DNA from 4 places in the Terrisporobacter glycolicus ATCC 14880 genome. Region 1 is predicted to be linked to each of the others. Evidence: riboswitches for the same ligand, from Rfam matches in the RefSeq annotation. Region 1 holds a riboswitch; each other region holds the start of a gene.
What was found. Region 1 has a riboswitch for thiamine pyrophosphate ahead of thiS (sulfur carrier protein ThiS). Riboswitches for the same ligand answer to the same signal wherever they lie in the genome.
Positions count from the first base shown of each region.

Region 2: linked by a shared signal. The riboswitch ahead of thiC (phosphomethylpyrimidine synthase ThiC) and the one ahead of thiS (sulfur carrier protein ThiS) in region 1 are both predicted to bind thiamine pyrophosphate.
Region 3: linked by a shared signal. The riboswitch ahead of TEGL_RS16910 (MTH1187 family thiamine-binding protein) and the one ahead of thiS (sulfur carrier protein ThiS) in region 1 are both predicted to bind thiamine pyrophosphate.
Region 4: linked by a shared signal. The riboswitch ahead of thiD (bifunctional hydroxymethylpyrimidine kinase/phosphomethylpyrimidine kinase) and the one ahead of thiS (sulfur carrier protein ThiS) in region 1 are both predicted to bind thiamine pyrophosphate.

Region 1 covers NZ_CP117523.1:856,386-864,397, forward strand. Annotated here, with positions in the region: gene TEGL_RS04330 (alpha/beta hydrolase) at 1-746, opposite strand, end outside; gene TEGL_RS04335 (fumarate hydratase) at 997-1,836, shown strand; gene TEGL_RS04340 (Fe-S-containing hydro-lyase) at 1,847-2,401, shown strand; gene TEGL_RS04345 (NAD(P)-dependent malic enzyme) at 2,447-3,628, shown strand; TPP riboswitch at 3,706-3,806, shown strand; gene thiS (sulfur carrier protein ThiS) at 3,907-4,101, shown strand; gene thiF (sulfur carrier protein ThiS adenylyltransferase ThiF) at 4,094-4,900, shown strand; gene TEGL_RS04360 (thiazole synthase) at 4,913-5,683, shown strand; gene thiH (2-iminoacetate synthase ThiH) at 5,696-6,799, shown strand; gene TEGL_RS04370 (thiamine phosphate synthase) at 6,799-7,413, shown strand; gene TEGL_RS04375 (rhodanese-like domain-containing protein) at 7,582-8,012, shown strand, end outside.
Region 2 covers NZ_CP117523.1:3,049,757-3,057,768, reverse strand. Annotated here, with positions in the region: gene nikA (nickel ABC transporter substrate-binding protein) at 1-618, shown strand, start outside; gene nikB (nickel ABC transporter permease) at 723-1,655, shown strand; gene TEGL_RS15090 (ABC transporter permease) at 1,660-2,493, shown strand; gene TEGL_RS15085 (ABC transporter ATP-binding protein) at 2,515-3,504, shown strand; gene TEGL_RS15080 (ABC transporter ATP-binding protein) at 3,491-4,420, shown strand; TPP riboswitch at 4,507-4,608, shown strand; gene thiC (phosphomethylpyrimidine synthase ThiC) at 4,790-6,094, shown strand; gene TEGL_RS15070 (AI-2E family transporter) at 6,166-7,296, opposite strand; gene TEGL_RS15065 (hypothetical protein) at 7,924-8,012, shown strand, end outside.
Region 3 covers NZ_CP117523.1:3,456,618-3,464,629, forward strand. Annotated here, with positions in the region: gene TEGL_RS16900 (sigma-54 interaction domain-containing protein) at 71-2,062, opposite strand; gene ggt (gamma-glutamyltransferase) at 2,211-3,824, opposite strand; TPP riboswitch at 3,960-4,056, shown strand; gene TEGL_RS16910 (MTH1187 family thiamine-binding protein) at 4,162-4,452, shown strand; gene TEGL_RS16915 (ABC transporter permease) at 4,424-5,200, shown strand; gene TEGL_RS16920 (ABC transporter substrate-binding protein) at 5,202-6,212, shown strand; gene TEGL_RS16925 (ABC transporter ATP-binding protein) at 6,193-6,912, shown strand; gene TEGL_RS16930 (TatD family hydrolase) at 6,913-7,653, shown strand; gene TEGL_RS16935 (FtsX-like permease family protein) at 7,756-8,012, opposite strand, start outside.
Region 4 covers NZ_CP117523.1:1,862,255-1,870,266, reverse strand. Annotated here, with positions in the region: gene TEGL_RS09320 (ComEC/Rec2 family competence protein) at 1-139, opposite strand, end outside; gene TEGL_RS09315 (YitT family protein) at 354-1,214, shown strand; gene TEGL_RS09310 (hypothetical protein) at 1,295-1,597, shown strand; gene TEGL_RS09305 (hypothetical protein) at 1,624-1,848, opposite strand; gene TEGL_RS09300 (TetR/AcrR family transcriptional regulator) at 1,872-2,453, opposite strand; gene thiE (thiamine phosphate synthase) at 2,552-3,184, opposite strand; gene thiT (energy-coupled thiamine transporter ThiT) at 3,195-3,812, opposite strand; gene tenA (thiaminase II) at 3,812-4,474, opposite strand; gene thiM (hydroxyethylthiazole kinase) at 4,491-5,294, opposite strand; gene thiD (bifunctional hydroxymethylpyrimidine kinase/phosphomethylpyrimidine kinase) at 5,310-6,104, opposite strand; TPP riboswitch at 6,211-6,305, opposite strand; gene TEGL_RS09270 (GIY-YIG nuclease family protein) at 6,344-6,649, opposite strand; gene TEGL_RS09265 (ferredoxin) at 6,760-6,948, opposite strand; gene TEGL_RS09260 (flavodoxin domain-containing protein) at 7,032-7,547, opposite strand; gene TEGL_RS09255 (NUDIX hydrolase) at 7,609-8,012, opposite strand, start outside.

The sequences.
Region 1 (8,012 bases):
TGATATAAACCATTCAAAATCCTAATTTCCTTATCTGTAGAAATTATATTATTAAATAAAAACCTACTATCTTCACAATCTGTTACTGCATCCATTGAGCCATGAAGTATTAAGCAAGGATATTTAAATTTATATAAATATTCAATAATATTTGAACAACTTTTTTTCAACACGTGATAAAGACCTACAGTAACTTGTTTTAAAACTAATTCATCTTCATCATAAGATTGAATAAAATCATAATCATGGCTTAGATTATGAATACTTCCAACAGAAACAAAGTCAAAATCACTATCATATTCATCAGAATTACAATTTGTATAATTACCATAATCACAAATTAAAGGGCTACAAAATATCATACCATCTGCCAGATTATCATATTGTCCACCTAGAATACTCATTATATGTCCTCCCATGCCTTGACCTAAAATAAATAAAGGAAGATTTGGGTTTTCTTCTTTAACTAAATCAATAACAATTTTTAGATCTTTTGCAAAGGTATGGGCATCGTCAACATATCCTCTTTTTCCATCAGAATCTCCGTGCCCTCTGTGGTCATATCTATATACATTAAAATTATCTGAAACAAATTTTCTAGTGATATAATCATATCTTCTATAGTGCTCTGCTAATCCATGTAGGATTAAGATAGTAGCTTTAGGACTATTTACTAAGTCTTTTGCGCATTTTAAATAAATATTATCAAATGATTTAACCCAAAAATCTACTGTTGCAACACTCATATATTTCACTCCTCAAGTTTTATAATGAATCCTAAAAAAGCATAGGACTAACATATATAGTTATTCTAGATAGAGGAACGAAAATCCTTTTTTAAAAGTTGTGATTTATTTTTTTATAACTGATACAATTTATATATAAACATAATTACCATAAAATTTATACTTTAAAATATTGTTTAGATTGAAAAAAAGTGGTACAGTTAAAATGTAAACACGAATAATTATGAGATTGTTTGGGAGGTATGTTCGCTTGAGGGAAATTGATTCAAAAGTAATAACTAAAGAGGTTAAGAAACTTTGTATTGAAGGAAATATATACCTTGGGGATGATGTAATAAAATCCTTTAAGGAAAATTTAGAAAAAGAAAAAAGTGATTTAGGAAAAGATATATTAAATATTTTAATAGAAAATGCTCAAATAGCTAAAGACACGCATATACCTCTTTGCCAAGATACGGGAATGGCAGTATTTTTTGTTGAAATTGGCCAAGAAATTATGATAAAAGGAGATACCTTGACAGATGCTATTAATAAAGGTGTAAGTGAAGGTTATAGAGAAGGATATCTAAGAAAATCTGTAGTAAGTCCAATAACTAGAATAAATACAAAAGACAATACTCCTGCCATAATTCACTATGAAATGGTGAAGGGAGATAAAATAAAAATTCAATATGCACCTAAAGGTTTTGGAAGTGAAAATATGAGTCAATTAAAAATGTTAAAACCTTCTGATGGAATTGAGGGAGTTAAAGAATTCATAGTGAAAACTGTAAGTGAAGCTGGACCTAATCCATGTCCACCTATAGTTGTGGGAGTGGGTATTGGTGGTACAGTAGATAAATGTGCTCAAATTGCTAAGAAAGCTTTATTTAGAGATATCGGAAATCACAGTGAAGATGAGATGATAGCAGATTTAGAAAAAGAAATGATTAAAAAAATCAATGATTTAGGAATAGGCCCTCAAGGCCTTGGAGGAAATACGACGGCTCTTGCTGTAAATATTGAAACTTTCCCAACACATATAGCAGGGCTTCCTGTTGTAGTTAATATAAATTGTCACTCTGCTAGACATAAGCAAGTGATTATATAGGAGGGAAAATATGATAGAGTTAAAAGCACCTTTTAAAAATGAAGATATAGAGAAATTAGTTTGTGGAGATGTTGTTAAAATTAGTGGTGTAATTTATACTGGAAGAGATGCAGCTCACAAAAGAATGATAAACTCAATACATAATAAAGAAGAGCTACCATTTGATGTAAATGGAGCAGGAATTTACTATGTGGGGCCATCACCTAGTAAAGAGGGGCAAATAATTGGCTCAGCTGGACCAACTACAAGTTATAGAATGGATGACTTAACAGTACCTTTATTAGAGTTGGGCCTAAAAGTTATGATTGGTAAAGGAAAAAGAAGAGAAGAAGTAGTAAGTTCTATGATAAAAAATAAAGCTGTGTATTTGGCAGCTATTGGTGGAGCAGGAGCATATATTTCTCATGCTATTAAAAAATGTGAAGTAATAGCTTATGAAGATTTAGGACCAGAAGCAGTTAGAAGATTAGAGGTTGAAGGCTTACAGTTAATTGTTGCTATAGACTCTTATGGTAACAATATATATGAAAAAGGAAGAGCAATGTTTGCAAAAGAATCAGAATAAATTTAAAAACTAATAATTTGTCAGATGTTATAAAGGAGAAGTAAAATGAGTAATAAGAATTTTGCACAATTAGCATTAGAAATGCACGAAAATCACGGAGGAAAGGTTAGCATACAGAGTAAGGTTGAAGTAAAATGCAAAGATGATTTATCTACTGCATATACTCCTGGTGTTGCAGAGCCTTGTTTAAAAATAAAAGAAAATCCAGAAGATGTCTATAAATATACTTGTAAAAGTAATATGGTGGCAGTGGTTAGTGATGGAACTGCAGTTTTAGGTCTTGGAAATATAGGTGCTGCTGCTTCGATTCCTGTAATGGAAGGAAAATCAATATTATTTAAAGAATTTGGCAACGTAGATGCTTTTCCAATATGTATAAACACTATTGATATTGATGATATAGTAAAAACAGTTAAATTATTAGAACCTGTATTTGGTGGAATTAACTTAGAAGATATAAATTCACCTAGATGTATAGAAATAGAAAATAGATTGAAAGAAGAATTAGATATTCCGGTATTCCATGATGATCAACATGGTACAGCAATAATTGTTTCTGCAGGAATATTAAATGCAGTTAAATTATCAGGAAAGAAAATTGAGGACTTGGAAATAGTTATAAATGGTGCAGGATCAGCAGGTATGGCCATAGCTAAAATGTTACTTAACTTAAATGTTAAAAATGTAGTTTTATGTGATATTAATGGTGCAATACATAAAGATTCTGCGGATATAAATTGGGCACAAAAAGAAATGGTGAAAGTGACTAATAAATATGGTGAAAAAGGAAGTTTAGTAGATATCATAAAAGATAAAGATGTATTTATAGGGGTATCTGCGCCTAAGATGGTCACAAAAGAAATGGTTGAAACTATGGCAGATAAACCAATAGTATTTGCTATGGCAAACCCAACTCCAGAAATATTCCCTGATGAAGCTAAAGCAGGAGGCGCATTTATAGTGGGTACTGGTCGTTCAGACTTCCCTAACCAAGTTAACAATGTTCTTGCTTTCCCTGGAATTTTCAGAGGAGCATTAGATGTTAGAGCAAGAGAAATAAATGAAGAAATGAAGGTTGCAGCAGCTTATGCCATAGCAAATGTAGTTAGTGACGAAGAATTAACTCCAGATTATGTACTTCCAGATGCTTTCAATAAAAATGTAGTAGAAAATGTGGCAAAAGCAGTAAGAGAAGCTGCTATAAAAACTGGTGTTGCAAGAATATAAATATAATTATTACAAGCATAAAAATATTTTGATTTGAAAAAATTAAATTTAAGTACTACAATTAAAACAAATTGAAAAGTTTTACCTAGGGGTGCCCTAAAAGGCTGAGAGATGGAAACATTAACCCTTATACCTGATCTGGATAATACCAGCGTAGGAAAGAGTAGAGTGTTATATAATGAAATATGTGAATTTTCACATATGATATGTGATTACTACAAGCTTTACCTACGGGTAAGGCTTTTTTTATTGAAACAAAAAAGTGAGGAGGTGTAACGATGAAGGTAAATGGAAAAGTAGTAGAATTCCAAAATAATAAAACTGTATTAGATTTATTAAATGATTACAACTTAAACAAAGATAGAGTTGTTGTAGAGATAAACTTAGAAATATTAGAAAATGAGCAATATGAAAATTATGTATTAAAAGAGCATGATGTAATAGAAATTATTAGCTTTATTGGTGGTGGTTGATTTGAAAATATTTGTTAATGAAATAGAAAGAGAAGTTGAAAATGATATAAGTGTTTTTAAAATTAAAGATATTTTTAATAAGTTTAGTGATGTTGTAGTTTTAAATGGATTTCCTACTAAAAAAAATGAAATATTAAAAGAAAATGATAGAGTAACTTTAATAGAAAAAGGAAAGAAACCATCTATGAATGAACTAGAAAATCTTATGATTGCAAGGCATACACCAAAAGTACATGAAAAATTAAAAGGAGGAAAGATAGCTATTTTGGGCATTGGTGGTCTAGGTTCTAATATAGCTATCTCTCTAGCTAGAATAGGTGTAGGTAAGTTGATTTTGGTTGATTATGATGTTGTAGAACCTTCCAATTTAAATAGACAACAATATTTTATTGATGATATTGGAAAATACAAAACAAAAGCAATGAAAGAACATTTAGATAAAATTAATCCTTTCATAGAGGTTGAAATACATAATTCTTATATTACTAAAGAAAATATGAATTTTTTATATGAAGTAGATATAATAATTGAAGCTTTAGATGATCCAAATTGTAAAGCTGAAATAAGTAATTTTGTTTTGCTTCATATGAGAGAAAAATATTTAATAGCATCTTCTGGCATGGCAGGATATTATGACTCAAATATTATTGTGACAAAGAAAATAAGAGAAAAATTTTATATATGTGGTGATTTTGTACATGAAGCAAAAGAAGGTGAGGGGTTAATGGCACCTCGTGTGGCAATCTGTGCAAATCATATGGCTAATTTAGCAAGTAAAATACTTATAGATTATATTTAGGGGGATAAATTAATGGATAAATTAATATTAGGTGGACATGAGTTTGATAGTAGACTTTTAATTGGGACAGGAAAATATGGGTCTAATGAAATACTTCCAAAAGTAATAGAAGAAAGTGGTAGTGAAATAATAACTATGGCACTAAGAAGAGTTGATTTAGATAACTCTAATGAAAATATTCTTACATATGTACCTAAAAATATGACAATCCTTCCAAACACATCAGGAGCAACAACGGCCGAAGAAGCTGTAAGAATAGCAAGAATATCTCGTAAAATGGGATGTGGAAATTTTATAAAAATAGAAGTAATTTCAGATACTAGATACTTATTACCAGATAATGAAGAAACAATAAAAGCAACTAAAATTCTTGCAGATGAAGGATTTGTAGTACTTCCTTATATGAGTCCAGATTTATATGCAGGAAGAAGATTAATAGAAGCAGGCGCTGCTGCAGTTATGCCACTAGGTGCACCGATTGGTTCAAATAGAGGTCTTAAAATGAAAGAGATGATAAGAATAATGATAGAAGAACTGGATATTCCAATTATTGTTGATGCAGGTATAGGAAAGCCTTCACAAGCTATGGAGGCAATGGAAATGGGAGCTGCAGCAGTTTTAGTAAATACAGCAATATCATCAGCTGGTGATCCTATAGCTATGGGAAAAGCATTTAAAATGGCAGTAGAGGGTGGTCGTGTAGCATTTATTGCAAAAACTGGATCTGTATCAGAATTTGCAAATGCATCTTCTCCTCTTACTGGTTTTTTAGGGAACTTATAGGAGGTATCTAAAATGAGTTTTTATGAGGTAATAGAAGAATATAAAGATTTTGATTTTGATGGATATTTTGAGAAAGTAAGTGATAATGATGTACTAAGAAGTTTATCAAAGGATAAGCTAAATCACAAAGATTTACTTAATTTACTTTCGCCTACAGCAAAAAAGCATTTAGAAGTAATGGCTCAAAAGGCTAGTAAGTTAGCATTACAATATTGTGGTAAAACTGCAACTTTATATACTCCTATTTATATTGCAAACTACTGTGAAAATCACTGTGTTTATTGTGGTTATAATTGTCATAGTGGAATAAAGAGAAAAAAATTATCTTTAGAAGAAATAGAAAAAGAAGGAAACTGTGTTGCTGCTAAAGGTTTTAAACATATTATTGTCTTAACTGGAGAAAGTGAAACAAAATCAAGCATTGAATATATAGGTGATGCTGTGGGAATTTTATCTAAAAAATTTCCATCAATAGCTATAGAAGTTTATCCTATGAACGTTGAAGGATATACACACTTAGTTTATAAAGGTGCAGATTCACTAACTATATATCAAGAAACTTATGATGAGGAAGTTTATAAAAAAGTACATATAAAAGGTCCTAAAGCTGACTATAGATATAGATTAGATGCACCAGAAAGAGGGGCTATTGCTGGTATGAGGTCTTTATCCATAGGAGCATTACTTGGTCTTAGTGATTTTAGAAAAGACGCATTTTTCTCGATTTTACATGGAGAGTATTTAAAAACAAAATATCCACATATAGAACTATCATATTCTGCTCCTAGAATAAGACCATTTAAAGGAAGTTTTGAAGATGTTTTAGAGGTGGACGATGCTACAGAGTTTCAAATTTTAACTATTATGAGATTGTTCGATCCTCATGCAGCATTAAATGTATCGAGCAGAGAAACTTTAGACATGAGAAAGCATTTAATGCCCCTTGGCGTTACAAAATTAAGTGCAGCAGTATCAACAGATGTTGGCGGACATTCTCAAGGAGAAGAAAATACAGCTCAGTTTAAAACTAATGATGACAATAGTATAGAAGAAGTAGCTAGTATGTTGAAATCAATTGGATATCAATATGTATTTAAAGATTGGGTGAGATTTTAATGTATCTGATAACAAATAGACATTTATGCGATGAAAATCATTATTTGTCAGTTATTGAAGATACTGTAAGTAGTGGAATAGAAAATGTTATTTTAAGAGAAAAAGATATGAGTGATGAGGAGTTAACCGATTTGTACAATAAGATTGTAAGTAAAACAAGTTATTTACATAACAAGTTTAATTTAATCATTAATAGTAATATAAATTTGTACAAAAAGCTTAATTTCAGTGGAATCCATTTATCTTTTGAAAGATTTATCCAACTTGTTAATGAAGGATTTATTTTTGAGGATAATAAAATTTTAGGATTGTCTCTTCATAATACAAGTGATATTAGCACACTAGAAAAAATTATTAAAGAAAATAATATAAAAGTAGACTATATAACCTTATCACATATATATGAAACTAAGTGTAAGGAAAATTTAAAACCTAAAGGAATAAATCTTTTGAAAGAAGGGAAAAAAATCACTGATATTAAAATAGTAGCACTAGGAGGTATATTACCTGAAAATGTTAAAGAAGTTTTAAAGTATGCAGACGATTTTGCTATTATGAGCACTTTATTTACATGTGAAAATGCAAAACTAAAAATAAAGGAATACAAAATATAAATGTTATAACATATAGAAAAAAATTATACATAATTGTAAATTATTGATTATTTCTATATTAATTTACCTAAATGAGTCGAATTTGTTATAATAAAATGGATTGAGAAGTTTAATTATTAAAATATATTATAGCAAATTATAATATGGAATTTAACTGGAGGGATAATCATGAAATTAAACAAAAAATTTAAAGTTTTATCATTGGGGATGTTACTAGTTGTAACATTAAGTTCTGCAATAGGGTGTTCTTCAAAGGAGAGCGAAAAAACATACAACAAAATAGACTCAGCAAAAACAGTAGAGTTAGCCAATGAAACTAAAAAAACATTAGTAATAGACGTAAGAGGTGCTGATGCGTATGAAAAAGGACATTTAGCTAATGCTATCAACATACCATTTGATGATTTTGAGGGGAAAATAAGTGATTTAGATGGCTATAAAGATCAAACAATAGTTTTAATATGCAATACTGGAAACAAAAGTGGTAAAGCAGGACAGATGCTAGTTGATAAAGGGTTCACTAAAGTATACAATGCAGAAGATGGCATGGAAGAATATGATTATGATACAGTTAAATATACTAACGTAACTGGAAGTGA
Region 2 (8,012 bases), 1.8 Mb from region 1:
AATGTTCCTTACTGTGACCTAAACTTACCTAAGTACGAGTATGATCTTAAAAATGCTGGAAAACTTCTAGATGAAGCAGGGTGGAAGCTAGAAGAAGGAAAAGATTATAGAACTAAAGATGGTAAAGAGTTAGAAATAGGATTTTATTATGATGGTGACAATGTAATTTACAAATCTTTGGGAGAAGTACTTCAAAGTGAATATAAAAAGATAGGTATTAAAATAAATTTAGAAGCACAAGAAAGACAAGCTTTAATAGATAGAACTAAAAAAGGCAATTTTGGTATAACGATAACAGAGACATGGGGAGATCCATATGACCCTCATACTTTAGTGGCATCTATGAAAAATAAAGGATATGCAGATTATCAAGCACAAAAAGGTTTACCAATGAAAAAAGATATAGACGAAAAAATAAGTAAGGTTATAGTTGAAAATGATGAAACTAAGAGACAAGAATTATACAAAGATATTCTTACAACACTACATGATCAAGCAGCATATTTACCTATATCAAACACAACAAGACTAGTGGCTTGTGATAAGAATTTAACTGGTATTAAATTTAATACTCTTTATTACATACCTGTTGAAGATGTTACTAGAGAAAGTAAATAAATTATTATTTGAGATTTAAATTTATACTAAAGATGAACTTAAGTTCTAGTGACTTTACAAATTAGGACTTAAGTTTATTCTACTTATGAGAAAGAGGGTTTGTAATGAAGAAATATGTTATTAAAAGATTAATTACACTTATACCTGTTTTGATAGGTGTATCTATAATAGCTTTTCTTTTAGTAAGAATTATGCCTGGAGATGCAGCAACAGCATATTTAAATGCAGTAAATATTCCAGTAACAGATAAAAATTTAGAAATAGCTATGGTTAATCTTGGTTTGGATAAACCTATTATGTCACAATATTTTAACTGGTTAGGAAATGTTTTGAAATTTGATTTTGGATCTTCATATATAAGTAAAGAATTAGTTTCTGTTGAATTATTGTCTGGATTGAAATACACTATATCATTAGCTTTTGCTTCATTATTATGGCTGTTTACAATCAGTGTTCCTTTAGGTATATACTCAGCAACACATGCAGGAGGAAAAGTAGATAATATAGGAAGAGTTTTTTCTTTTGTAGGATCTTCTATGCCATCTTTTTGGCTTGGATTTTTATTGGTTCAATTCTTTTCAATTAAGATGGGAATTTTACCTGTATCAGGAGCAGAAAAATTTTCTAATATAATATTACCGTCATTAACTTTAGCTTTTGGTTATGTACCAACTTATTCAAGAATTTTGAGAAATAGTTTATTAGAAAATATGAAATCTCCTGCTGTAACTTACGCTAGGGCGAGGGGAATAAATGAGAGAAAAATATTATTCAATCATGTAATACAAAACTCTTTAATTCCCATAATTACATCCTTAGGAATGAACTTTGGTGGAATGCTTTCAGGAAGTCTAATCGTAGAAAATGTATTCTCTTGGCCAGGAATTGGTCGTATGATAACAGGGGCTATATCTCAAAGAGATTATCCAATGATACAAGGATATATTATACTTATGGCTATTATATTTATTATTAGTAATCTTATGGCAGATTTAAGTTGTGCTAAAATCGACTCTAGAATAAGATTGGAAGGGTAAATAAATGAAGAAAAAAGAAATTATAAATATATTATTAAAAAATAAATTATCTCTAATATGTTTTATTTTTATTCTTTTATTAATTATAACTGGTATTTTTGCACCTACTTTTTCTAAACACGATCCTCTAGAAATGGAGCTTACTAAAAAGTTTTTATCAATTTCTATGGAATATCCTATGGGAACGGATAATATGGGTAGATGTATATTTTGTAGAATAATTCATGGAATTAGACCAACTGTAGGACTTTCCTTAATTGCTTGTATAATATCTGCAAGTTTTGGTATTTTTATAGGTATGTTATCAGGATTTTTAGGTGGAAAAGTTGATAATTTTATTATGAGATTATGCGATGTTTTATATTCTTTCCCAAGTCTAGTATTAACTCTAGTAATAGTAAGTTTTCTAGGTGCAGGAATTACTAATATTATAATTGCTATGATTTTAGTTCAATGGATTTGGTATGCTAGGGTAACGAGAAATTTAACAATAAGAGAAAAAGAGTTAAGTTATGTTGATTGTAGTAAATTACTAGGTAGTTCAAATATTAAAATACTGATTAAATCTATTTTGCCAAATATATTTCCACAAGTGCTGGCCATACTTACAATAGATTTTGGACATACGATTTTAGCAGTTTCAGGTTTTTCTTTTTTAGGTTTAGGTGTAAAAGCTCCTTTTCCAGAGTGGGGGATGATGATAAATGATGGTAGGATGTTTATGCATAGCAACCCTATGTTAATGTTTTGGCCTGGAATAATGATTTTATTAGTAGTTCTTAGTGCAAATATAATAGGAGATCAACTTAGAGATACTTTGGAAGAGGTAGTTAGTTAAAATATATGGAGGGAAAATAATATGGAAGATACTTCGATTTTGAAAATTAAAAATTTAAGTATTGAATTAATTCAAAAAAATGAAAGATTAAAGGCACTAGATAATGTAAGTTTGTCTTTGGAAAAAGGAAAAACTATTGGAATAATTGGAGAAAGTGGTAGCGGAAAATCACTAACCTGTTCTTCTATAATGGGACTTTTAGATGATAAAAAGTGGATTGTAAATGGAGATATATATTTTAAAAATAAATTCTTACCTTATAGAAATAATACTGAGATGAATAAGTTTAGAGGAAATCATATAGCTATGATTACGCAAAACCCAATGAGTGCATTTAATCCATTAAGAACTATAGGTTATCATTTTATTGAAACACTATTATCCCATGAAAAAACTACTAAGTGTGAAATAGAAGAAAAGGCAATGAATATATTAGAAAAAATGCATATTTCAAACCCTAAAAATGTATTAGATAGCTATCCTTTTCAGTTAAGTGGAGGAATGCTTCAAAGGGTAATGATAGCTTTAGCTGTAATATTAGAACCGGAAATAATAATAGCTGATGAGCCTACTACAGCTTTGGATTTAACAGTACAACGTGAGATTATAAATATATTAGCACATATTCAAGATACTTTAGGAACATCTATAATATTAGTATCTCATGACCTTAGTATAATATCGGAATTGGCAGATGAAGTATTAGTTATATATGGAGGAACTATAGTTGAAAAAGCGTCTGTTGATGAAATATTGAATAATCCTAAACATCCATATACAAATGCATTAATACAATCAAGGCCTAAATTTTCGAAAAATAGATTGCCAATGTTGGAAGGAACACCACCAAGTTTGTTTGAAAGAGGAAATGGGTGTGAGTTTTATAGTAGATGTAATGCTAGAGAGAAAATTTGTAAAAATAATAATGTGGATATTATAAATATAAATGAAAATCATCAAGTAAAATGTGTATTATTTAAGGAGGCTATAAAAAATTGTGGAACTGCTTAGTATTAAAGATGTAGAAAAAGTATATAGATTAAAAAATAAAGAAGAAGTAAGAGCTTTAGATGGAGTAAGTTTTACTGTTAAAAAAGGTGAATGTGTTGGATTAGTAGGAGAAAGTGGGTGTGGAAAAAGTACTTTAGGAAAACTTATTGTAGGATTAGAAGAGTGTTCACAAGGAAAAATAGTATTTAAGAATAAAAATGTAAAAAATATTACAAGAAAAGATAAGTATAGAAGAGATTTACAGATGGTATTTCAAGATAGTTTAGCAGCAGTAAATAGAAAAAATACAATTGAAGAGATAATATGTGAACCTTTGAAAAATTTTAATAAATTATCTAAAAGTGAAATTAATCTAAAAGTTGAAGAACTGTTAACTAAAGTTGGAATTGATTATAAGGATAAATATAAATTTCCAAGCCAGTTTAGTGGAGGTCAATTACAACGTATATGTATTGCTAGAGCATTAGCTTTGGAGCCAGACTTATTAGTATTGGATGAGCCTCTTAGTAGTTTAGATGTATCAATTCAAGCTCAAATACTTAACTTGCTTTCTGATCTAAAAGATGAATCAGAATTAACTTATATATTAATATCTCATGATTTAGAGGCAGTATATTATTTGGCAGATTCTTTAGTGATAATGTACAAGGGGAAAGTAATGGAAGAGCTGCAAAATGTAGAAGATATTCACAAGATGAAACACCCTTATACAATAAAATTATTATCATCATCATATGAATATGGAAAAAATATGTCTAAAGATTTTATTGAAAAGATTAATAATGATGATGGGGTTACGTTTGGATGCCCATATTATAGAAGGTGTAATAGCTCTAAGCCTATATGTAAGATAGATTGTCCAGAGCTTACGGAAATATCTGATGGGCATAAGATAGCATGTCATTTAAATGCATAGTTTAATAATTGTAAATAATAAATAGCTATATAAAAAAATCTATAATGTTGAAGTTAATACAATATAGTGCTAGAATAAAGTTAAAATAAAATATTTAGGGGAGCTGTTGCTGAGATTGAATTTTTAAATTCTAAACCCTTTGAACCTGTTTGGATAATGCCGACGTAGGGAGATTAAGTATTGTATATATTTTGTTTTAACATTTTATTGTTAATGACATTATTTATTAATTTTGATTAAAAGTCGTACATTTATTGTACGACTTTTTATATTAAGAGAATCTTTCTTATTTTGCGTAATTATTGCCAAAGTAAGAAAGATTTTTTTATTTAAAAAATTTTATAAAGGTAAGATGAAAGGGGAAATAAAATGAGTTACACAACACAGATGGATGCAGCAAGAAAGGGAATAATAACAGAAGAATTGAAAAAAGTAGCGACATATGAAAATATGGATGTTCAAGAATTACTTGATTTAGTAGGAACAGGTAAAGTCGTAATACCAGCTAATAAAAATCATAAATCATTAAAACCTTATGGAATAGGTAAAAAATTAAAAACAAAAATTAATGTAAACTTAGGTACTTCTAAAGATTGCCTTGATACAAGTATAGAAATGGAAAAAGTTATGAATGCAGTAAACTTAGGTGCAGAAGCTATAATGGATCTAAGTTCTTTTGGAGATACTCAAACATTTAGAAGAAAATTAATAGATGAATGCCCTGCAATGATAGGTACAGTGCCTATATATGATGCAGTAGTATATTATAATAAGCCGTTAAAGAAGATAACTGCAAAAGAATGGTTAGATATTGTTAGAATGCATGCAGAAGATGGTGTAGATTTTTTAACTCTTCATTGTGGAGTTAACAAGCATACAGCAGAAAGATTTAAAAAATCTAATAGACTTACTAATATAGTTTCTAGGGGAGGGTCTATTATATTTGCATGGATGGAGTTGACAGGAAATGAAAACCCTTTCTATGAATATTATGATGAAATATTAAATATTTGTGAAAAACATGATGTTACGATAAGTTTAGGAGATGCTTGTAGACCTGGAAGTATTGCAGATGCAGGGGACGTATCTCAAATTGAGGAGTTAGTTACACTTGGAGAATTGACTAGTAGAGCTTGGGAGAAAAATGTTCAGGTTATGATAGAAGGTCCTGGGCACATGCCATTAAATCAAATAAAAGCTAATATGGAAATAGAAGAAACTGTTTGCAAAGGAGCACCTTTCTACGTTTTAGGTCCTCTAGTTACTGATGTGGCACCAGGTTATGATCATATAACAGCTGCTATAGGAGGAGCTATTGCAGCTACTTATGGAGCATCATTCTTATGTTATGTAACTCCAGCAGAACATTTAAGACTACCAACAGTAGAAGATGTAAAAGAAGGAATAATTGCATCTAAGATAGCAGCTCATGCAGCGGATATAGCAAAAGGAGTTAAAGGTGCGACTGATTGGGATAATGAAATGAGTAAAGCTAGAAGAGATTTAGATTGGGAAAAAATGTTTGATTTAGCTATAGATAGTGAAAAAGCAAGAAGATACAGAACAGAATCTAAACCAGAAAATGAAGATACTTGCACAATGTGTGGGAAAATGTGTGCAGTTAGAAATATAAATAAGATATTAAAAGGTGAAGATGTAGATATTATGGATTAATTAAAAAATACCTTAAAATAGCTTATAAAAGTCTATTTTAAGGTATTTTTATTTTGTTTATACTTGTTGTTTTATATAGTATTGCTTAGAGATTCATCTTTTTTGCTGTAAATATATCTCTTAAAGTAAACTAAAAGAACACCGGTAACTGGTACGGCTAACAATATACCTAAAAACCCTGTATATTTTCCAGCAAATGTTACAGCTAATATTGTTAATATTGGTGGTACGCCAACTTGTTTTCCAACAAAATGAGGCTCTAATATGGCACTTTCTAATTGTTGAACCACTATCATAATTACTAAAACTAAAATAGCTTTATTAATAGAGAAGAATAAGTTAGTAACAACAGCTATAATAGTACCTAAAATAGGTCCGAAGAAAGGGATCATATTAGTTACACCAGCAATTATTCCTATAAATAATGCATATCTAGAACCTGTTAATGCAAGTACTATAGTACAGATAATACCGTAAATTGTAGAATCCATAGCTTTTGCTACTATATATACACCAATATTATTATCCAATATATTAACAAACTCTTTTACTTTAAAATAATGTTGTTTTAATATTTTTTGAAAAAATAAGCTTATAACTTTAATATATTTTTCCTTCGATAAAAGTAGATAAACTGAGATAACTAAACCAAGGACAATATTTATAGTATAAGATACGATTATACTCATTAAATTGATAATAAAGTTACTAACAGTAGATGCTGTAAAGCTTGATACTGGAATTAAAACCTTGGTAATAAAATCATTAATTTGTGCTTTAATGTCTGGATTATTAATATCAAATTCAAATTGTGATGAAATATTGTTAATTAAATCTTGTACTTGATCTATACCACTTGGAATAGAAAGAGCAAGTTCGTTAATGTTAGATTTTATAACTGGAACAATAAATAACCATGAAAATATTAATATAATCAAAGTTATTCCGTAAATAATTAAAACGGAAAGTCCTCTTTTTAACTTGAACTTTTCTTCTAATTTTTTCATAGGCTGGTTAAGCATATATGCAATTATAAAACCTATAAAAAATGGTGCAAGTAAACCATTAAGTACTTCAAAGTTGTCCGTAAAAAAATTAGTTATATTACTATAGTTTTTTAGCACAAGTATTCCTACAAATATAAGAAATATAGGTATTATATATCTTATGGATTTAATAAATTCTTCTTTAAAATTTTTCATTTTGAACTCCTTTATTACAAATAATTGAAAAGACCTTCAGAAAAATATTCATAAATATAAAATGAATATTTTTCTGAAGGTCTTGCTAACAAGTTTTACCTTGCTAATCAACCGGGATATTATCCGTAATGACGGTTGATTATCACAAATGTGAAAGCTACTCCCCTTCGAGAATTTACATTGTTAAATAATATGATATAATAATTTGTGTGTATAATCAAGTTTATTATTAACTTTTCAAACTAAAATACAAGAAAAAATATTATAATACAAAAAACTACAAATTTTACAACTTTGAAACAAAATAAATACAAGATTAAAACCTCTAACCATTAATATTAGGGCATGAAAAGTTATTAACAGCGGAGGTTGAGTATGAAAAGAAAAAATTATAAAAAATCAGCAATGATACTAGGTATTAGCTGTTTATTATTATTTACTGTAGGAGTATCTTATTCTAAAGTAATGGGAAATATAATATAGGAAAAGAAAGTGTAGCACAAAGTAAAGATGAAAAAAAGAAGAGCCAAAAGTTGTAAGTTAAGTGGTATAAATGAAGAAGGTAAAAAATACACTTATGATGCTAAAAAATAGAAGAAAAATTAAAGAAATATGATCATTCAAATAATGGGAAAAATTGTATTTTTATTAACTAGATCAAATATAGAAAATAGTTGTGAAACTGCAAAAGAATTAGTGAAGCAAGAAGCATCTAT
Region 3 (8,012 bases), 1.4 Mb from region 1:
TATAATATTAAAAAGAAAAAGGGATAGTTTTGAAAGCAACCATCCCTTTTTATCCCTTTTATTCTTTTTATTATCCCTTTTCTACAATTTCCAATCCCTTTTTTAATATTTTTGTACCTTTTAATCCTTTATTAATTTCTATATATTCTTGATTTTTTAGTTTAGTCATTATAGTTCTGATTTTTCCTTCACCTAAATAAATACCTTCTTCTTTCGACAATAAAGATAATGTTCTTCTACCAATTCCTTCATACTTATGGATTTTTTCCAATACCCACTTTTCTTTTTCATTTAATAATTCTTCTTCTTTTATTTCAGCAAGTAAATCACTAGAATCACAATTTTCAATAATATACTTAGGCAAATATGTGCTATCTATTTTTATTTTATTTTCCTTTATAGTGGATACATACTCTACCACATTAACAAGCTCTCTTATATTTCCAGGCCAATTATATTTAATTAATATTTCAATAGCTTCTTTTGTAAAAAATTCTTCTAAATTTTCCTCATTAGTAATTTTAAACAAATAATATTGTAGTAATAATTTTATATCTGTTCTTCTCTCTCTCAAAGGTATAGAATACATTGGCATAACATTTAATCTATAGTATAAGTCTTCTCTAAAATTTTTAAGTTTCACTTCGTGCAACAGCTCTTTATTTGTTGCTGCTATAACTCTAATGTCTATTGGAATAGTTTCCGTACTACCAACAGGAGTTATCTCCCTTTCTTGAAGTACTCTAAGCAACCTAGACTGTAAATATAAAGATGCGTCTCCTATTTCATCTAAAAATATGGTTCCTTTGTGTGCCTTTTTAAATAAACCTTCTTTTCCACCTTTTCTAGCTCCAGTAAAGGCTCCATCTTCATATCCAAAAAGTTCACTTTCTATTAGATTTTCTGGTATTGCAGCAAAATTTATGGCAATAAAAGGATAGTCACATCTTTCAGATTCATTGTGTATAGCTTGTGCTAGTACCTCTTTTCCTGTACCTGTTTCCCCTTGGATTAATACAGTTGAGTTTGTTTTTGCTACTTTTTTAGCCAGTTTAATATTTTTCACTATGGAGCTACAATTACCTACCATATCTTCAAAAGTATACTTTGCTTGATTTTCTCTTATTTTTTCTCTTCTTCTTACTTCCTCATCAATTTTATGAATATGTTTAACTTCATTAAGAATAATCATATTACCTGTGTATATGTTATTATCTTCTATTTTTTCTTTTGAAACTAAAATTTCCTTGTTGTTTATATTAATAATATCTTCTTTTAATGATGGAAAAGTTTCATAAATATCCTTAGATAACACGTGATTTTTCTTAACACCTAATAATCTTAAGGCTTCTTCATTTAAAACAACAACTTTGTTTTTTATATTAGTATAAATAATTCCGTTCTTTTGATTATCTAGTAAATTAGTTAATAAATCTTTTAACCTAGTTGATTCTTGAGATTTTTTTATATATTTTGTTGATACATTTATCATATCTCTATAAAAATAAGATGACACCATGCTTCCATATTTGTCCATGCAGTTTAATCTTATTAATATTTCAATTAATGTGGATACATCTAGATGTCTTGATTTTATATCTATGATATTAGAGACTTCGTCAGGTACTAAATGAGCTTCACCAGGTGTTATTGCAATTTCTAAATTTTTATAAGACTTAATTCCTGGGTAATATTGGTGATAATTTATATGATTAAGTCCCTGACTCTTTAACTGTCTAATAACTTCTTCACAAGAACTCTTTGCATCATTTACTAAAAGTACATCTGTCCCTCTAGGAATACTTAAAATTTCATCAATATAATCATGCTTTATTACTCTTTTTGAAACTATATAATTTATATTGTCATTAAGTATATGATCACAAATATCTTTTACTTCTTCACCAGAAAAAATCAATAAATCACAATCTAAGTATTTTTCTTTATAGTTATTTAAATTTAAACATTCTATATAAAATTCTTTTTCAAATATTATTTCTAACTGCTGCTTTATACTAAATCCAGTATACTCACTCATTGATATTATATAAATTTTTTTCATAATGTCCCCCAAATTTATATGGTAACTTCCTATTATATATGTTTAAGTATAACATTTTTAGATTTTATGACAAATATGAAATTCCTAGTAATAAAAAAGAGCTACCCAAATCATAAGGTAACTCTATTTACAATTTAGCACAAAACAATTACCAAATAGCCACATGACCATCACATCTTTTTTCTGTGGCGCAAACATAAGACCCAGCTTCAATATTTTTTAATATAATCTGTCCCTTACCCATATTTGTGAAGTCTTCCATAACTTTAATATGATGACCTTTTTCCATAAGTCCTTGTACAATTGCTTCATTCATATCACTTTCAACTTCAATGTCTTTGTTTTTAATCCATTGCCAACGAGGCGCATCTAATGCTTCTTGAGGATTCATATTAAAATCAATCAAATTAGTAAGAACTTGCAACTGTCCTTGAGGTTGCATAAATGCACCCATTACACCAAATGCCCCTACAGCTTCATTATCCTTGCATAAAAATCCTGGTATAATTGTGTGGTATGGCTTTTTAAATGGTTTTACCACATTAACATGATTTTTATCTAAACTAAAGTTGTTTCCCCTATTATGAAGGGCTATTCCTGTACTTGGAACTACTAATCCTGATCCAAATTCTGTGTAATTGCTTTGTATGTATGACACCATATTTCCATCTTTGTCACCGCTACACAAATATACTGTTCCTGGTGAATAAGGATCTCCACATATAGGTTCAATAGCCTTATCTCCTATTAAGCTTCTTCTTTTCTTTGCATAATCTTCATTTAGTAATTCTTCAACCTTTACTTCCATTTCTTTTATATCTGTTACATAAGTTTTGCTATCAGCAAAGGCAAGTTTTAAACTTTCTATAATTTTATGGTAATTATCTACATGTTCTTTATCACTATGCAAATTAAGCCCCTTTAATATATTTAAAGCCATAAGCACTGTTATTCCATGACCATTTGGTGGTATTTCAAAAACCTCATATCCTTTGTACTCTGTGCTAATTGGCTCCATCCACTGAGGATAAAATTTCTCCAGATCACTTTTTCTAATAAATCCATTGTACTTTCTAGAGAACTCATCTATTTCATCTGCCAAACTTCCTCTATAGAAACTTTCACCGTTGCTTCTTCCTATTTCCTCAAGAGTTTCTGCCATGTCTTCACACCTGAAAATTTCTCCAGCCTTAGGAGCTCTTCCTAATTTACCAAAAGTTTCAAACCAGTACTTATACTCTTCCCCCTGTAAGTTTTCTTCGTATTCATCATAAACTTTCTGCCATAAATTTGATACAGTTTGTCCCACAGCATAGCCATTTCTAGCATATTCTATGGCACTTTTCAAACATTCTAATAAACTTAACTTTCCGTATTTTTCATTAAGTTCTCCCCATGCAGCAGGTATTCCAGGAACTGTCACAGCACCAAATCCATACTTAGGCATAGATTCCATCCCCTCATATTCTTCCAACTTCATTTTCTCCGGTGCAAATCCGCTGGAATTTAATCCATAAAGCTTCTTTTCTTCTTCTATCCATACTAATGCATAAGCATCCCCACCAATTCCACATCCTGTAGGCTCAACAACAGTAAGACAAGCTGCCGTAGCTATGGCTGCATCTACTGCATTGCCACCCTTTTTCAAAATTTCCAAACCAGCCTGAGCTGCAATTGGCGTTGATGTTGCCACTGCTCCATTTTTTCCATAAACTATATTTCTTATGGAATTATATTTATTATTAATTGAAGTTAAATTCATATTTTTCCCCCCCAGTTATAATATTAATTTACTACATATATATATTGTATATTATATAACAATGAACTATATGGTTTTATCCTTAAATTGACTGTTGACAATCTTTTTAAATAAACTATAATGAAGTTAAAAGTAAATATTTGCTAGGGGTGCCTTTATTGGCTGAGAGGTTTTGCCGACCCTTGTACCTGATCTGGATAATACCAGCGTAGGAAAGCTATATACTTTATTTCTCATAAAGAGTATCAGGGATTAAATTTGATTATATATGCTATGCCTACGGGTATAGCATTTTTTTATGTATTTATATATGTAATTATAAAAAGGAGGAATAATAATGGTTATAGCAGACGTGGCAGTAATGCCTCTTAGACCTTATACAGGTGAGGAGGAAATGTACAAAGTAGTAGATGCTTGCATCGAAAAAGTAAAGGAAAGTGGTCTTAAGTATGAAATCGGTGCCATGAGTACAACATTTGAAGGGGAATTTGATGAAGTTTTTGATTTAATAAAAGTAATGCACAAAATACCCTTTCAACTAGGATGTGAAAGAGTCATCACAGTTGCTAGGGTTGACGAGAAAGCTGGAGGCCTAACAATTGAGAACAAACTTAGAAATCACAGATAAGATTAAAAATTATATTTATCCACTTATAACGTTTGTAAGTATTTTATTATTATGGCAGTTTATTGTGGTAAGTAATGATATACCTCAATATATTATGCCTGCACCAAGCAAAATAATAAAAGTTTTTAGCACAGATTTTGCAAACTTGCAAATGCATGCTTTAGTTACTTTAAATGAATCTGTTTTAGGATTTATTTATTCCATATTATTGGCATTAGCAATAGGTACAATTATGGACTTTGTTCCATTTATAAAGAAATGTTTCTATCCTATAATGCTAGTATCTCAAATGATACCAACAATAACCATAGCTCCACTACTTATAATATGGTTTGGATTTGATTCATTACCAAAAATAATCATGGTAATGACTACTTGTTTCTTCCCCATATTAATAAATTTTGTGGATGGTATGGAAAATATAGATAAAGACTATATAAATTTATTCAAAACTATGGATGCCAGCAAACTAAATACATTTATTCATTTAAAACTTCCCATGTCTTTGGAAAGCTTATTTACAGGCTTAAAAATTTCAGCTACTTATGCCTTTGTTGCTGCAACAGTTGCTGAGTGGCTTGGTGGAAGTGTAGGGCTTGGTGTTTATATGGTAAGAGCAAAAAGTGCATATGCTTTGGACAAAGTATTTGCATCTACAATTTTAGTAATAATCTTTAGTTTAATATTTGTAATGGGTATAAATATTTTGAAGAAAATAATATTAAAACACAAGTACAAAGGAGAATAAAATGAAGTTTAAAAAAAGCATATCATTAATGACAGCTGCACTACTTACTATAGGTTTAGTGACAGGTTGCTCAAAGAAAAGTACTGAAAAAAAAGAAGGAAACTCAGATTTACAAAAGGTTACTGTAGTTCTTGACTGGACTCCAAATACTAACCATACAGGATTATATGTTGCTTTAGATAAAGGATATTACAAAGAACAAGGTTTAGATGTGGAAATAATTCAACCATCTGATGGTACTGCTACTACTATAGTTGCCACAGGAAAAGCTGATTTTGGTGTAAGTTATCAAGAAGATGTTACTTATGCAAAAACTAGTGAAGACCCACTTCCAATAAAATCTATAGCTACAATTATTCAACACAATACTTCTGGGTTTGCATCTCCAGCAAACAAAAAAATTAAAACTGTAAAAGATTTTGAAAACAAAACTTACGGTGGATGGGGATCAGAATCAGAAAAAGCTACTTTAAATGCAATTATGACTAACAACGGTGCTGATTTTAGCAAAATCAAAATAGTAGATATAGGAAAAGATGATTTCTTCACAGCTACTAAAGGTGACATAGATATAGCTAATATTTTCGAAGGTTGGACAGGTGTAGAGGCAAAGCTTCGTGGGGAAGATATAAACTTTGTAGCTACTAAGGATTTAGACAAAAGATTAGACTACTATACTCCTCTTTTAATAACTAGTGAAAAAATAATAAATGAAAATCCAGACCTTGCTAAGAAGTTTTTAGCTGCAACAAGCAAAGGATACCAAGATTGTGTTAAAAATCCTGAAGAAAGTGCAAAAATATTATTAAAACATGCTCCTGAAATAAACGAAGACTTAGCTATTGAAAGTCAAAAGTATTTAGCTGATAAATATATAGATGACGCTTCTAAATGGGGCGAAATGAAAGATAGTGTTTGGAATAATTACACTGATTTCATGAAAGAATATAAATTAATAAACAAGGATATGAAAGCAAGTGATGCATATACAAATGAATTCTTACCAAACTAATAAAAAAATTATTATTAGTAATTTATCAAAAAAATACAAAGATAAGCTTATTTTAAAAGATATTGATTTACATGTTTATGATGAAGAGATTGTTTCCATTATAGGTCCTAGTGGTTGTGGTAAAAGTACTATTTTCAACATACTTTCCAACTTAACAACTAGTGATTCTGGTGAAGTAGATATTAATGGTCGTTTCAGCTATATGTACCAAAAAGATCTTCTACTCCCTTACAAAAACATAATGGATAATGTTTCTCTTCCCTTAATCTTAAAAGGTGAAAAAAAGAAAAAAAGTCAAGAAACAGTTAAACCTTACTTCTCCACTTTTGGTTTAGAAGGTTACGAAAATAAATATCCTCATGAACTTTCTGGTGGTATGAGGCAAAGGGTGAACTTTATGAGAACCTTTGTTAATTCCAGCGATATTATGCTTTTAGATGAACCTTTTGGAGCATTAGATTCCATTACAAGAGCTTCCATGCAAAATTGGCTACTGGACATAAAGAAGGAAATTAAGTCTACCATATTGCTTATTACTCACGATATTGACGAGGCAATAATTTTGTCAGACAGAATTTATATTTTATCAAATAAACCTGCTGTAGTTAATAAAGAAGTTTTTGTAGACAAACGTATCTACAGTAAAGATAATCTAGAAAACATAGCTAAACTTAAGAAAGAAATCTTAGGTTATTTATAAATGTATATAGATTTTCACAGTCATATAGATTTCTACAAAGACCATGAATTGCAAAAGGTTTATGATGATATAAATAAAAACAATATAAAAGTAATCTCCTGTGCTATGGATGAAAAAAGCTATAAGAAAAATCTTGGCTTTTCTAAAGTTTGTTCCAATATTATACCTACTTTTGGTATACATCCTTGGAAAGTTACTAATGTAGTCACCAACCTAGATATCTATGATAACTACATAAAAAGTAGCAAAATCATAGGTGAAGTCGGTCTGGATTTTCACTGGGTGGAGGATAAGTCAACTTATGAGCCTCAGGTTGAAGTTTTTAAACATTTTGTAAAAAAATCTAAAACTTATGATAAATTCTTAAACATCCATACTAAAGGTGCAGAAGAATTAATTTATAATATTTTACATGAAGAAAATATGTTGGAAAAATCCATAATTCACTGGTATAGCGGAGATTTATCTACCTTAAATAAATTTATAGATGCTAAATCTTATTTCACTTTAAGCGTAGATATAAATACTTCACAAAAAAGCCAAGAAATTGCCAGGCTAGTCCCTGTTGATCTTATTCTAGCAGAAACAGATGGTCCTACTGCTTTGGAATGGGTTACTGGAGTTTATGGTATGCCTAGTGAGATTATCAATGTATACGATGGCATATGTAATACAAAAGATATCTCTATGGATGAATTAAAACATCATATTGAACACAATTACAATATTATATTTAAGTAGATTAATGTTTATATAAAAATAAAGTATGTAAGTTGATTAAAACTATCAACTTGCATACTTTTTTAATATTTGTATTTGTTTATTGTCTTAGAATTATATATTTTAATATTCTTTAGACTTTATATTTCTTTTAAAAGTGTAATAAGTACCTGCAAAATAGCACACATATATGAATATCATTAAAATCATGGCTATTACAATGTTAATTACAAAGGCTTTATCACCTATATAAGAATTAATTATTTCCGAATTTAAAATATAATAATTAGATATAAATATTACAAAACCAATTAAAGCTATAAATATGGGAATTACAAAATATATGGATATTTGTTTTAAAATTATTTTATTAATATCAT
Region 4 (8,012 bases), 1.0 Mb from region 1:
GAAGTAAATAAAGCGATATATCACTTATATCTTTGGATGTTCCTAAAAGAAAAAGCAATGTAGTTAAAAAATAATATATACTAGCTTTCTTTTTCTTCTTAGAATTATTGCTCCTAAATCCTGCAATGTACTTTTTCATATTATTTCTCCCCTTAAATTTTATACTTAAATATCATTATAACTGAAAATCTTAAGTATTTTTATAAATTTTTGTAAATTTAATAGCATAATATGCATCTTATATTTTTTGCACTTATTTGTATTTTCAGAATAAAGTTAATATTACATATTATTTCAAACCATTAGTAAAATTCTATTTTACTTGTTATAATAGACCTTATGGAGGGATATAAATGAAAAATAATTTAAAAAATATGATTACAGAAGTTTTAGGTATGATAGTGGGATGTATACTACTAAGTTGTGGTATAAACATATTCTTAAGTCCTCATACTATTGCTCCAGGTGGCCTAAGCGGTCTATCTGTAGTTTTAAGTAAAGTTAGCGGTTTATCTGTGTCGACAATAATGTTAATTTTAGGTATACCTCTAATAGTGTTTTCAATTAAGATTTTAGGGAAAAAAGATGCTATAAAAACTTTATTCGGAATGTTACTACTATCTGGATGTATAGAAATAACATCTTCATTTTCTCAAATTTCAGTAACAAATGATGTTTTACTATCAGCAATAACAGGAGGTATACTTAACGGTCTTGGACTTGGAATTATATTTAGAGTTGATGGTTCCACTGGGGGAACAGATTTAATAGCCTTAATGGTTAACAGAGCAATACCAAGCATTCCAATATCAAAATGCTTAGTATTTATAGACGGACTTGTTGTACTATCATCTGGTATAGTTAATAAAAACTTAGAAACAGCTTTATATTCTGCAATTAGTTTATATGTTATAGTAAAAATGGTAGACTTTATTGTTGCGGGATTTGATTATTCTAAGAGTTTTATGATAATAACAAATGAAGAGGAAGCTCTAAAAAACGCTATTGTAAATGATATGAATAGAGGCATAACAATTCTTGAGGGAAAAGGTGGTTATACTGATAGTAATAAAAGTGTACTAATAGTTGTTGTAAATAAAAATCAAGAAGTTCATCTAAAAAAATTAATTAAAAAAGTTGACAAAAATGCTTTTATTATAGTTAGTGATGTACACGAAGTATTCGGGGAAGGATTTTCTCCTATAAGTGCGTAAATTTATACTAATATAAAACTTGAAATTTCTTAGCAATATATTATAATTATATTTACTTTATTAAAAAGAGGTATAAACTAATGAATATAAAAATAGCTGCAATATGTGATAATGAATTAAGTGGGAAGCTTCTTAAAGAAGCAGGATCTAAATTTGGAATAATTGTAAATTATGAAATCCAAAATGAAAAAGGTATAATAAATAAATTATCTAAAAATATTATACAAAATTCAAATATAGTATTATTTATAACTGAAAAAGAAATTGAACAAGTTGAAGAAATAGAAAGATTTATAGATCGTGAATACTATGAAGTATTACCTCAATTTGTTATAGAAAATCCTGAAAATGTAATTTCAGAAATAACTTTAGATTTAAATTAAAAGAGAGAGAATAAATTCTCTCTCTTTTAATTTATTTTATTTAGGTCAATATATGCCTCAATTTGAGGAATATAAATCATGTTGTCCTTTATATGGGTATTTCCAAACTCCTTTAACTCATTTCCATCTTTATCTTTAGTAATTTTATATTTTACAACTTCACTATTAGGGTTTATTTCAGCATGAAAATACATGCTTTCATATTGCTTAAATTTAAAATTAAAGTTTTCTCTAGTGAGTTTAATATTAATATTGCTCATATTTACCATCCTTGTTAATCTATTCTAATGTCTTTTAAAAACATTTCTAAAAGTTCAATACCATAAGAAGATAAAGGATAATTTCCTTCACAAATGCACCAATCGTATAAAACTGCTCTTTCCTGTATAGCATAAATTTTAGCTAACTCCCAAAATGATTTATCATTTCTTATTTGATTTCTACTTTGACCTTCACTTATTATTTGTTGCAAAACTTTATAATATACTCTTTGTTGATCAAGTAAATGCTTTTTGCCTTTCTTAACAATTTGTGATGAATATAAAATAGACAATAATTCTACTGGTACACTTTCTTCTATAAATCGAAATAAATGTTTACTAGTTGCTATAAGCTTATCGAAACTATTCATATCCTCATTTAGATTACCCATTATTTTTGTGTATTCTTCGTCAAATATATCTGATAATGTATTCAATAAATCATCCTTTGCGCTAAAGTAATGATAGAAGTTTCCTTTTGATATGCCACATTCATTTATTATTTGATCCACTGTCGTTGCTTCATATCCCTGTTCATAAAATAATTTCCATGCAACAGAAGATATTCTGTTTTTTGTTGAATTTAATTGATCCATTTACTTTCCCCTTTATAACTTATTGCTAAAACATATATCCTTTTTCAAGTTCATTATAACATAAAGAAATGACCTATTTCTAGGTCATTTCCATATATCTATATTTTATCATTCCATAGTTTCACTCTAGAGTCTATATCTGTTGCTGCTAATATGCCTGAAACAAGAGCATATCCATCTGGATTAAATGATTTTAGCTCATGTACATTTTTCAGGCTTATCCCCCCAATTAAAACAAATGGCAGATTAACTTTTTTTATTATTTCATTTAGAGTATTAAAAGAAACATTTTTAGCATCTAATTTTGTACTTGTTGAAAACATTGAGCCAATACCTAAATAATCAGCTCCATCTTTTTTAGCTTGTTCAGCCTCTTCAACAGTTCTAGCTGATACTCCTATAATTTTATTCTCACCAATTAATCTTCTTACAGATACAGCATCTATATCACTTTGACCAACATGAACGCCATCAGCATCCACTAACAAAGCAATATCTATTCTGTCATTAACAATAAATGAAACATTATATTTTTTAGTAAGTTCTCTAAGCTTTATTGCTTTTTCTAAAAACTTCTTACCATCGGCATCTTTTTCTCTAAGTTGCACCATGGTAACTCCAGCTTTAATAGCATCTTCAATGCATTTATAAAAATCTCTTCCTTTTAACAAACCTGAATCTGTTACTAAATATAATTTAAGTGATTTTTTTAACTTATTCTTATCTACCATAATAATCTCCTTAACTTACCTTATTTAGTGTAGTTATATTAGCCATTTTCATAATTTTTCCTATAGGAATTATTGTTATAACTAAAGAACTTAAAAATGCCTCTATTCCTTCTCCTGTTAAATTATATACTAAAGAATAGGCTAAAGGACTCCAACCATCAGGTGCATATTCATAAAAATATACACAACCTGATATTACATGCACTGTGACTTTAAGTACTACTGCTATTAAACATCCTAAGAATATTTTACTTCTCTTTTGTGAACCACATATTCCACTTAAACCTAATAACATTGTTGGAAGTATGTAGTCTAATAAAAATTGAGCTGGATGGACTATAAATAGCTCTCCACCTATTAAAGTTATTACTCCTGACACTAAACCACAAGTCATACCTATTGTTGGTCCATATAAAACACCAACTAATAGTATAGGTAAGGATGCAAGTAAATTAAATCCTCCACCTTGAGGATATTGAACAAATTGTATTTTTAATAAAACAAAGTGAACACCTGCAAACAAAGCTATTATCACCATTGTTTTTGTATTTAATTTAAAGTCCTTAAGTTTAGATATATAATATATTACAGGTATTAAACATAAACCTAATATAAATGTATTTATCATTACCTCATCTCCTTGTAAGCCATATCCCAAAATGCCATTTCATATAAGCTACCTTTTATAAAAATATCTTTTAGTTTTTCTCTTTTATTATCGTCTATATTTTTACAAAGTTCGTTTGCCAAATCTATATTTTCATTGGCACACATTCTATATTCTTCACAAGAATATGACTCTATCCATGCAGCGTAATAATTATTTTCTAAATTGTCCTTATATATTTCTTTCATTTCTTTAGCTATATAATAATAACTCCACGCACATGGAAGTACTGCTATTATTAAATCTTGAATATCTCCTGTTAATGCTATGCTTTTCATAAAATTAGTATAGTTTTCATTTTCCCATTTTATATTATGTCTTTGAAGTGTTTTAATATCTTCACCTAGCTCTTTTAAATAAGCTATATGTGTAGCACTTTCATCTTCCATAATTCCATTTACACTATCTTTAAAAAACTTCATATGCTTTACGTCATTGCTTTTTATAAATCCCATGGAATAAACTTTAGCATAGTCTAGAAGATATAAATAATCTTGAACTAAATAGTCTCTAAATTTTTCTTTGTCTAAAGTTCCTTCTCCCATTTCTACTATAAAAGGATGTTTTAAATATTCATCCCATATTTTCTTACTTTCATTAAATAAATAATCTGATAATAACATAGCGTCCCCCTTTCTGCTATAATGAAAATTTAAGTTGTGCTAACTCAATTTTTCCATATTTATTGCAAGTATCTTCATTCAAAATAAACATTTCATCAAATAGTCTTGTTTTAAAGCTTCCTATTGATGGATTTTCTCTATTAGCTAACTCTCCACAAAGAGACATTACTAAAGTTCCCATTACTGCAGCATCTATTTTCTCTTCTGCACATGGTAAAAAACTTCCTATTAAAGATGTACTCATACAACCTGTACCTGTTATAAATTTAAGTTTTGGTGTTCCATTACTTATTTTATAAATTTTATCTCCATCACTGATTACATCAGTCTTTCCTGAAGCAACAACAACGCACTCAAGTTTTTTAGCCACCTCTTTAACAATAAATGATGCATCACTTCCATCATCAAAAGAATCTACACCTTTCCCTTTAACATCTAATCCACCTATAAACTGAATTTCCGATATATTGCCTCTTATTACATCAAATTTAACTTCATTTAATAATTTATTAGTTAAATCGGTTCTTGCCTTTGTAGCAAATACTCCTACTGGATCTAATATAACTGGCTTATTGTACTTATTTGCAGTTTTTCCAGCTAATACATATAAATCTAGTAGTTCACTATTCATAGTTCCAATATTAATAACTACACTGCTAGAAACTTTAACTATGTCATCCACTTCTTCATAAGAAAAACTCATTAGTGGACTTGCCCCTATAGCTAGTGTTGTATTAGCACAATCTGTTATAGTAACATTATTTGTATAGTGTAATACAAGTGGATTTATTTCCTTAACTTTTTTTAATAATTTATACATAATATCCCCCTATGTTTAATCAAATTTATAAAAATGATGTACCGGTCCTACTCCTTGACCTATATCAAAGCTATGCTTTATGGCTTCTGTAATATATTCTTTACTAAGTTTTACTGATTCTTTGATGTCATATCCTAATGCTAAGTGAGATGTAATAGCAGAAGATATAGTACACCCAGTTCCATGAGTATTTTTCTTATTAATTCTTTCGCATTTATAAACCTCAAAAGTGTCTTCTCCCATTAATACATCTACACAATCTCCATCTAAATGACCACCTTTCATAAGCACAAATTTAGATCCTAGATCAAGAATTGCTTTACCTACTTTTTTCATATCTTCAACTGTATTTATTTTTATATTGCTTATTTCCTCAGCTTCAGGAATATTTGGTGTTACTATATATGCCTTAGGTATAAGATATTTAATTAAATTATCTTTAGCTTCTGGTTTAAGAAGTGAATATCCACTTTTAGAGATCATAACCGGATCCACAACTAAATATTTACAAGGATATTTTTCTAATGATTCAACTATATCTTTAATTATTTCTGGAGAAGATACCATCCCTACCTTTATTGCTTTTGGTTGTATATCTTCACATACAGCTTTTATTTGTTCCTTAATTATTTTTGAGCTAAGTTCTTCTACATAAAAAACCCCTTGTGTATTTTGAGCTGTAATAGCTGTAATTACACTCATTCCATAGGTTCCTATAGCTGAAAATGTTTTTAAGTCTGCTTGTATTCCTGCCCCTCCAGATGAGTCTGAGCCTGCAATTGTTAAAGTTGGTATTTTGTAATTTTTCATATCTTTACTCCCTCTATTTTCAATGTTATATAATTTCTGAGCATAAAAAAATGCTATACCCGTAGGCATAGCATAATATAAACAAATTTAAAACCCTTGTATGGTTATAAAATTCATGGTGCTTTCCTACGCTGGCATTATCCAGATCAGGTACAAGGGTTGGTATAAACCTCTCAGCCAATGGCGCCCCTAGCAATTTATTTACTTTCAACTTCATTATAATACTTTTATAAAAATTGTCAACTTTTATTTATTTTTCCTATTCTTATTGAAAATTTATCTTTAACTTCATCTATAAACAATTCCGGATTATTTATTATCCATATTTTTTTAGATTTGCTTAATTTTTTAATATAATATTCTAATTTCATAGCTTGGCTTTTATTATCAATTTCAAAAAATATCTCTAATTTATCAAAACCATTAGCTCTAGTGTATTTAGAATTAATACCTTGCTTATGTTCTTCCATACGCCTTATTATATCTGTAGTATAACCTGTATATAGAGTATTATTTTTGCATTTAATTATATATGTATAGCACATAAATCTCCCCCAGTATTTTTATACTTTTTATTATACCCTATAAGCACTGTAGAAAACAAAATTTTTAACTAAAAAAGAGTTATCAAAATTTGATAACTCTTAAATAAGTACTATTCAACTTTTATTGCATCTACTGGACAGCTTTCTTCTGCATCCTTAGCATCATCTTCTGAACCTGATGGAACAGTATCCACTATTACATGAGATAAACCATCATCACCCATTTCAAATACTTCTGGACATACAGATGGACAAACACCACATCCTATACATAAGTCTTTATCTACATATGCTTTCATTTCTTACCTCCAAATATAAATTTCAATATCGTATATATTATTATCAGTTTATAATAAAATAATACATTAGACTGTATGTATTTCTAGTATGTTTTGTCTAAAACATAATTAATTATTGGCATTATAGTTCGTTTATTACTTCTATCAATACACCTATATTTTTCTAATTTTATCATTTCAAAAGATTGATTTTTATTTATGCTCTTTTTGAATTTTGTTTTATCTATTCTTGTTAAATCATTAAAATCAATACAACCTTGCAAGAAAAAGAACTTCATTTGTTTTTTAATTTCTTCATCTTCAAAATTATGTTCAACTATATCTTCCCTACTTTGCATATTCATACTAACACAAAATAAAACTATATTTTTATTTTTCAAAATCTGATACTTTTCTTCTATATAGTCTGCCAAACATATTTTAGAATTATATATGGGGCTACCAAATATAATTGTTTTATATTTTAATAAATCCCATCTTCCAACGTCAGATATTTCGTACAAATCTGCATTTAGTTTTATGGCTAACCATCCAGCATATTTCATAGTACATCCATATTTAGTTTTATACACAATGGCTATTTTTTTATCATAAGGCACAATAATCCCTCCATATTTTTATATATTAAAAATATGGAGGGATTATGAATTCTTTAATGAATTATAAAAACATTTTTTCTCCTAAAATTGAAAATGACTGTAAAGCCAAATAGACTCTAATATCTAAAGAAGTATGATTATTTTTTATTATTTCTTTTGCTTCTTCCTTTGAAACTAAAACTGCTTCGATATCTTCATCATCTTCTAAAAACTCACTGCTTATCTCACCTTCACATATACAATAAACAAAGGCTGCAGATTCATCTGTCATTCCTGGTGATAAATATACTTGGTTACAACTAAGATCTTTATTTATTTCGATTACATCTAAACCTGTCTCTTCCTTTAACTCTCTTATTACAGCACTTTCAAAATTTTCATCATCACTATCTACAAGTCCTGCTGGCAGCTCATAAATATATTTATTTATTGGAACCCTAAATTCTTTTATTACAACTAACTTTT